Regions from separate parts of the Stenotrophomonas sp. YJH_SMC_91 genome, predicted to be linked through region 1. Evidence: riboswitches for the same ligand, from Rfam matches in the RefSeq annotation. Region 1 holds a riboswitch; the other holds the start of a gene.
What was found. Region 1 has a riboswitch for glycine ahead of AC5P5X_RS08815 (trimeric intracellular cation channel family protein). Riboswitches for the same ligand answer to the same signal wherever they lie in the genome.
Positions count from the first base shown of each region.

Region 2: another riboswitch for glycine. It lies ahead of gcvP (aminomethyl-transferring glycine dehydrogenase); the one in region 1 lies ahead of AC5P5X_RS08815 (trimeric intracellular cation channel family protein).

Region 1 covers NZ_JCAFRT010000005.1:71,224-75,405, forward strand. The annotation lists gene AC5P5X_RS08795 (NAD(P)/FAD-dependent oxidoreductase) at 1-854, shown strand, start outside; gene AC5P5X_RS08800 (hypothetical protein) at 946-1,401, opposite strand; gene AC5P5X_RS08805 (nuclear transport factor 2 family protein) at 1,407-1,838, opposite strand; gene AC5P5X_RS08810 (GIY-YIG nuclease family protein) at 1,910-2,185, opposite strand; glycine riboswitch at 2,226-2,315, shown strand; glycine riboswitch at 2,329-2,434, shown strand; gene AC5P5X_RS08815 (trimeric intracellular cation channel family protein) at 2,517-3,134, shown strand; gene AC5P5X_RS08820 (3-deoxy-7-phosphoheptulonate synthase) at 3,303-4,182, opposite strand, start outside.
Region 2 covers NZ_JCAFRT010000001.1:413,623-417,804, reverse strand. The annotation lists gene AC5P5X_RS01795 (siderophore-interacting protein) at 1-425, opposite strand, end outside; gene AC5P5X_RS01790 (multidrug effflux MFS transporter) at 566-1,792, opposite strand; glycine riboswitch at 2,092-2,194, shown strand; gene gcvP (aminomethyl-transferring glycine dehydrogenase) at 2,257-4,182, shown strand, end outside.

The sequences.
Region 1 (4,182 bases):
CGTTCGAGCGCGCCGAGGCGGAACCGGACCCGGCGAAGAAGGCCGCATGGCTGAGCTTCGCGGTGGTCGGTGGCGGTCCCACCGGTGTTGAACTGGCCGGCACCCTGGCCGAGATCGCGCGGCATACGTTGCGCAACGAATTCCGCCACATCGACCCGGCCAGCGCCAAGGTGCGGCTGGTCGAGGCCGGCCCGCGCGTGCTGTCCTCCTTCCCGGAAGTACTTTCGCTGAAAGCACGCCGCCAGCTGGAAAAGCTGGGCGTGGAAGTGCTGACCGGTACCCCGGTGAGCGACATCGACAGCCAGGGCTTTACGCTCGGTGACCAGTTCATACCGGCCCGCACCGTGGTCTGGGCCGCCGGCGTGGCCGCTTCACCGCTGGCGCGCACGCTGGACGTGCCGCTGGACCGCGCCGGCCGCGTGCCGGTGCAACCGGACCTGACCCTGCCCGATCACCCGGAGCTGTTCGTGGCCGGTGACCTGGCCGCACTGAGCCAGGCCGACGGCAAGCCGGTACCCGGCGTGGCACCCGCTGCCAAGCAGATGGGCAAATACGTGGCCGAGGTGATCCGCTCACGCCTGCACGGCAAGCCCGAGCCCGGCCCGTTCAAGTACGCCGACTACGGCAACCTGGCCACCATCGGTCGCATGGCCGCGATCGTGCACCTGGGGCGCCTGCAGCTGTCGGGCGTGCTGGCCTGGTGGTTCTGGCTGGCCGCGCACGTGTTCTTCCTGATCGGCTTCCGCAACCGCATCGTAGTGCTGCTGAACTGGGCCGTGGCGTACTGGAGCTACCAGCGCAGCGCGCGCATCATCTTCGGTGATGACCAGGAAGACCGGCGACCCCGACGGTAGTGCCGGCCGCTGGCCGGCTGCCGCGCGGTCCGTCCCCTCTCCGCAGGAAAGGGCTCTGACTCCGTCAACATCATCCATGCATGGCGTGGATCTACCGCTTCATCGGGCCGCCGGGCACCCGCCGTTTCGACCATGCGCGGCAGAAGTCCTCCTTCCTTGCGGTGTCGGCAATCTGCGCGGCACTCCAGTTGCGGGTAATCCAGATCGTCAGTGCCGTGCTGCTCAGATGCCAGCGCAGCATGTCGTGCCGTGGCTGCCGCCAAAGATGGCGGCGGGCAATCCAGAACGCCTCCCGTTCCACCTCTGGCACCTTCTTCTTCATCGCGTCGTCGTAGAAGAACTGCGCGGCGAAACTCCAGGGATTCATCGGCTGAAATCCTGTTCGCGGTTCACTGCTGCACGCAGCCACACCACTGGGCGCACGGTCTGCTGGCTTCGGCCAACCGCCCACCAGGGCAAGCCCGAGCAGGTACAGCAGGCCAGGCAGCAGTGCGATGCCGGCGGCCAGTACGACGACGGAGACCCATGCCTTACCGGCGGCACGCATCGTGCTCACTTCGCCTTCGGTTTCGGGTACCACAACGCGTTGACGATGACCCAGCGCTGGTCGAAGCGCCCCATGTGGAAGTAATCGACGAACCACGGCGTTTCCAATCGCACCGAGGCGGCATTGCCGGTCACGTCCAGCACCGTGCAGCGGCGGTCCCATTGATCCTTCGGGGTTTTCAGTGCGCCCTGCTTTGTCAACGAGACCAGTTCTTCCTTCGACATGCGGCGCAGGCCCAGCCGCTCGTCGGGCGTATCGCCGAGGACCGCGCGCTTGGCCAGGTCCGGGTGCAGGGAGCGGGCGACGCGCTGCGGGTCGGCCTCCAGCTGGCCGTCGACGTAGTCATGGCAGGTGGCTTCGATGGCCGCGAGGGTGGCCGGGTCGGCAGCGGGACTGGTTGACGCGGAGAGAGCGAACAACAGGGCGACGGTGGACATCCGGGTCTCCAGCGCTGAGGGCTGGGCGATCATCGCATGGCGGCACAGAGGCATCCATGTATGCCATGGATCTACAGGGACCCGGCATCCACCGCCTGCAGCCAGGCCAGCTTGCGTTCCCGCGGCTGCTGCTTGAGCTGCCATTCGGCCCGCGAGGCGGCGGCCCGGTCCGGGTACTCGCGCACGGCCAGCACCCGCAGCGGCGGCCGGGCCCGGGTGTAGCGCGCGCCCTTGCCAGCCTGGTGGGCGGCGAAACGCGCGTCCACGTCGGTGCTGATGCCGGCGTAATAGCTGCCATCGCGGCATTCGAGCAGGTACAGGAACCACGGGCGGAGGGACGGGGCCATGCCCGGATTATGCCGTGCTGCACTGCAGCGGATATACTGGCGCCCGAATGCAGGAGAGAGGCGCCGCGCTGGCGCCCGCCGAAGGCGCAGGCTCCCATGATCGCTCAGGCCGGTGGGCCGGAATCCCACCAACCATGCATTCGACTCGCCGAGCTGGAGAGAGGTCACCGGGCATGCCCGGGACGATCCGCCGAAGGGGCACGCGGCCCATGCCGCTGAACTCTCAGGCAAAAGGACAGCGGGAGCGGCACCGGTCATCGTCATTCCGTCATTGCGCAGGCAATGGCGGCGTCCGCGCATGGCCGGCCCCACCGCGCCCGGAGCCTGCCCCATGTTGCTGTCCATCATCTACCTGATCGCCATTTCCGCCGAAGCCATGACCGGCGCGCTGTCCGCCGGCCGCCGCCGCATGGACCTGTTCGGCGTGGTCATGATCGCCTGCGTCACCGCACTCGGTGGTGGTTCACTGCGCGACATCCTGCTCGGCCACTACCCGCTGGGCTGGGTGAAGCATCCCGAGTACCTGGGGTTCACCGTGTGCGCGGCGCTGATCGCCACCTGGGTGGCGCGCTGGATGCACCACTTCCGCCGCACCTTCCTGGTGCTCGATGGCCTGGGCCTGATCGCCTTCACCCTGATCGGCTGCTCGATTGCGCGCGAAGCCGGCCATGCGATGCCGATCGTGCTGATCGCCGGCATGCTGACCGGCGCGTTCGGCGGCGTGCTGCGCGACATCCTCTGCAACGAGGTGCCGCTGATCTTCCAGAAGGAGCTGTACGCGATCATCGCGCTGCTGACCGGCGCGGCCTACCTGTTGCTGCTGCACTGGGGCGTGGCCGACGCCACCGCGATCCTGTGCTGCCTCGGCGGCGGCTTCGCGCTGCGCCTGCTGGCGATCCACTACCGCTGGGAAATGCCGAAGTTCGTGTACCACGACGAAGTGCATTGAGGTTCGCGCGGCGGAATCCGCACCACCCCGGCGATGTACCTGGCGCTGTCGCTCATGCGCAGCGCCAGGCGCATCGCCGGTGCAGATGGGCCGGTCTCCAACTCCGACCGGCCCTGATCGCGGCCGCACCCCCGCAGGCGCTGGCCGCCATCCACACACGTGCCGCACTCAAGCGGCTTCGGACACCTTCACTTCGCGACGGGCGCGCACGGCCGCGGCCAGTCGCTCCAGCACCGTCACGGTGGTGTCCCAGTCGATGCAGCCATCGGTGATGCTCTGCCCGTAGACCAGCGGTTGGCCTTCCACCAGTTCCTGGCGACCACCGATCAGATGGCTCTCGATCATCACACCGACGATGCGCTGTTCACCGTCTTCCAACTGAACGGCGATGTCCTCGATCACCTTCGGCTGGTTGTCCGGGTTCTTCAGGCTGTTGGCATGGCTGGCGTCGATCATCAGGCGGGTCGGCAGCTTGGCCTTGGCCAGCGCCTGGCAGGCCTCGGCGACGCTGCCCGCATCGTAGTTCGGCTGCTTGCCGCCGCGCAGGATCACATGGCAATCCGGGTTGCCGGTGGTCGACACGATGGCGGTGCCGCCCTGCTTGGTGACCGACAGGAAGTGATGCGGATTGGAGGCCGCACCCACCGCGTCGGCGGCGATCTTTACGTTGCCATCGGTGCCGTTCTTGAAACCAACCGGGCACGACAGTCCCGAGGCCAGTTCGCGATGCACCTGGCTTTCGGTGGTGCGCGCACCAATGGCACCCCAGGCCACCAGATCGGCAATGTACTGCGGCGAGATCACGTCGAGGAACTCGACGCCGGCCGGCAGGCCCAGCTTGTTGATGTCGCGCAGCAGGCCACGGGCAATGCGCAGGCCCTTGTCGATCCTGAAGCTGCCATCCAGGTCCGGGTCGTTGATCAGGCCCTTCCAGCCCACCGTGGTGCGCGGCTTCTCGAAGTACACGCGCATCACGATTTCAAGTTCCCCGGCCAGCGCGTCACGCAGCGGCTTCAGGCGCTGGGCGTACTCGATGGCGGCCTTCGGG
Region 2 (4,182 bases), on a different contig from region 1:
GGCTTCCACTCCCAGCCCTCGCTGCTCCCGGCACAGTCGGCGTCCGGGGCCAGCAGCACCACGCGGTCGCCAGGGCGGGCGTGCATGGCCCAGCGCGAGGCGGGGCCGGTTTCGCCATGGATGACGAAATCGACGTCGACCTCGCCCTGCTCGGCGCGCAACTGGCGGATGGTGTAGGTACGCATCGGCGGGCGCTTGTCGTCCGGCAGGGCCCGGTAGCGTGGGTACCAGTCTTCACCGCTGGGGACCTGCGGCACCTCCTGGCCGGGCAAGGGGAAGAACACCTTGATGCGCTGGTCAGGGCCTTCGGTCTTCATCCGCGCCACGTCGGCACCGGTGAACACCATGCGGTCAAGGGAAGGGGAAAGAACGCGGCGCTCCTTCAGCGCCACCTCGAACAGGCGGTAGGTCTGCTGCGCAGCCATGGGGAACCTCATGCAACGACATCGGATTGGCTGGCTGTCGTGCATCCACGCACCGGCTGGCTGGAGTGCCCAGCCTAGTCCGGTCGTTCCTCTTCGCAAGCGTTGCGGGCAAAGCGGCCGGCCCTACCCCTGCGCGCTGCTCAATGGCCCGTGCAGGCCGCCTGTGCCGCGCGTTCACGCTGGTGTTCCCAGTACCAGAACACGAAGCCGGCGGCGAAGAACGCGGCCTGCCCCAGCGCCAGGTGCAGCGGGCTGGCGCTGAGCAGCGGCGACACCACGCCGGCCACCACCGTGCTGATCATCAGCTGCACGAAGGCCTGCAGCGACGAGGCCAGGCCGCGCTGGTGCGGGTACATGTCCAGCACCGCCAGCGCCAGGATCGGGAAGATCAGCGCCATGCCCATGCCACCCAGGAAGATCGGCAGCACCGCCCACGGCAGCACGAACTGCGGCGACAGCGCCACGTAGCCGACATTCAGCAGCACCGACAGCGCACACAGGCCGAAACCAATGGACACCTGGCGGGTGGGCGTGGTGTGCCCGGCCATGCGCCCGGACAGGAACGAGCCGGTGGTCATGCCGCCGATGGTGGGGATGAACAGCCAGGCAAAACCACCCTCGCCCAGATGCAGGTGCTGCATCACGAACACCGGCGCCGAGGAGATGTACAGGAAAATGCCGCCGAAACCGATGCTGCCGGCCAGCGCCAGGCGCAGGAACCGCGGGTTGAAACCGATGCGCACGTAATCACGCAGCAGCACGCGCGGCGACAACGGCACCCGTGCCTCCACCGGATGGGTTTCCGGCAGGTAGCGTGCGGTGGCCGCCAGCAGGAGCAGCGCAAACACCACCAGGAACCAGAAAATCAGTGGCCAGCCGGCGCCACTGAGCAGGATCCAGCCGCCAATGATCGGTGCGATGGCCGGAGCGATGCCGAACAGCATCGATACCTGGCTCATCAGGCGCTGCGCATCGTGGCCGTGGTACAGGTCGCGGATCACCGCGCGGCCGACGATCATGCCGACGCCTGCTGACAGGCCCTGCAGCGCACGGAACGCCAGCAGCGTGGTCAGGTCGGTGGACAGCGCGCAGCCGACCGAAGCGCCGACGAACACCACCAGGCCACCGAGGATCACCCGCTTGCGGCCCCAGGCGTCGGACAGCGGACCGTGCGCCAGGCTCATCAGGCCGTAGAACAGCAGGTACACGCTGATGGTCTGCTGCACCGCCACTTCGTCCACCGCCAGGCGCTGGGCCAGCTGCGGGAACGCGGGGAAGATGGTGTCGATCGAGAACGGACCGAACATGGCCAGGCCGGCGAGCAGCAGGGCCATGCGGCGGGTGGAGGGAGCAACAGCGGCGGTCATGGGAAAGGCGTCCGGCAGGGCCATGCGCGGCACGCACGGCGGGCGCCGGTCCCCTGCAGCAGGGACGGCGCCAGATGAATTCGGGTATCCGCCCATCATAGGTGGGGAATGCGCCTGATGCCATGCAGCAGTGCACAAAACGCACGGACGGGCCATCGGCCATTCAGGCGCGGCCGCCAGGTCCGAAGGCGGCCGCCGCGCCCGCAACGGGCTATAATCGGCGGGCAACACGGTGGGAGAAGCGGAACACCGCTGCCGAAGGCGCAACGCCCGTAATCGCTCAGGCCCGATACCACCCGTAACACAACTCTGGAGAGACCGGTTCGATCCGGCGCCGAAGGGGCACGAAGCTGCGGTCCGCCGCGCTTTTAAACTCTCAGGCAAAAGGACAGAGGGGCGCCCCGCAGACCGCCGACCGGCGGCTTGTGCCCGTGCGTGTGCCCTTTCCTGACGGATCCTTCGCCATGTCCCAGAACACCCCTTCCCTGCGTGAGCTCGAGCACCACAACGCGTTCGTCGAGCGCCACATCGGCCCCAACGACGCCGAGATCGCGCAGATGCTCGACGTCGTCGGCCACGCGTCGCTGGATGCGATGACCGACGCCATCGTGCCGGCCAAGATCAAGTCGCCGGCACCGCTGGCACTGCCGGAGTCGATGACCGAAGTGCAGGCACTGGCGAAGATCCGTGCGATCGCCGACAAGAACACCGTGCTGCGCAGCTTCATCGGCCAGGGTTACTACGGTACCCACACGCCGAACGTGATCCTGCGCAACATCCTGGAAAACCCGGCGTGGTACACCGCCTACACCCCGTACCAGGCGGAAATCTCGCAGGGCCGCATGGAAGCGCTGATCAACTTCCAGACCCTGTGCGCCGACCTGACCGGCATGGAAATCGCCAACGCCTCGCTGCTGGACGAAGCCACCGCCGCCGCCGAAGCGATGACCCTGGCCAAGCGTTCGGCCAAGTCGAAGTCGGACACCTTCTTCGTGCACGACGCCGTGCACCCGCAGACCCTGGAACTGCTGCGCACGCGCGCCGAGCCGATGGGCATCGTGCTGCGCGTCGGCACCCCGGCCGAAGCGCTGGAGTCGGAAGCCTTCGGCCTGCTGCTGCAGTACCCGGATACCTTCGGCCAGGTCGGCGACTACAAGGCGCTGGTCGACGCTGTGCACGCACGTGGCGGCCTGGTGGCCGTGGCCACCGACCTGTTGGCACTGACCCTGCTGGCCGCCCCGGGCGAATGGGGCGCGGACATCGTGGTCGGCAACAGCCAGCGTTTCGGCGTGCCGTTCGGCTTCGGTGGCCCGCACGCCGCCTTCATGGCCTGCCGTGACGCCTACAAGCGCTCGATGCCGGGCCGCCTGATCGGCGTTTCGATCGATGCCCAGGGCAACCCGGCCTACCGCCTGACCCTGCAGACCCGCGAACAGCACATCCGCCGCGAGAAGGCCACCTCCAACATCTGTACCGCGCAGGTGCTGCTGGCGGTGATGGCCTCGATGTACGCCGTTTACCACGGCCCGGAAGGCCTCACCCGCATTGCCCGCCGCACCCATCGACTGGCCTCGATCCTGGCCGCAGCGCTGCGCAATGCCGGCGTGAAGGTCGGTGGCGACTTCTTCGACACCCTGCACGTCACCGGCGTGCATGCCGATGAAATCCATGCCAAAGCACGCGCCACCGGTTACAACCTGCGCGCGATCGACAGCGACTCGGTCGGCATCAGCCTGGACGAGACCACCACCCGCGCCGACATCGTCGCCGTGGCTGCGGTGTTCGGTGCCTCGCTGGACGTCGACGCGCTGGATGCCAGCACCGCCGACGCGCTGCCGGCCGGCCTGCTGCGCCAGTCCGCGTTCCTGACCCACCCGGTGTTCAACACCCACCACAGCGAGCACGAACTGCTGCGCTACCTGCGTTCGCTGGCCGACAAGGACCTGGCGATGGACCGCACGATGATCCCGCTGGGTTCGTGCACCATGAAGCTCAACGCCACCGCCGAGATGATCCCGGTGACCTGGCCGGAGTTCTCGCAGATCCACCCGCTGGTGCCGGCCGACCAGGCGCTGGGCTACAAGGAACTGATCGACACGCTGGAAGCGATGCTGGTCGAATGCACCGGCTACGACGCGGTCAGCCTGCAGCCGAACTCCGGCGCACAGGGCGAGTACGCCGGCCTGCTGGCGATCCGCGCCTACCACCGCTCGCGCGGCGAAGGCCACCGCGACATCTGCCTGATCCCCGATTCGGCGCACGGCACCAACCCGGCCTCGGCGCAGATGTGCGGCATGAAGGTGGTGGTCACCAAGACCGATGCCAACGGCAATGTCGATGTTGAAGACATCCGCCTCAACGCCGAGAAGTACAGCGACCGCCTGGCCGCG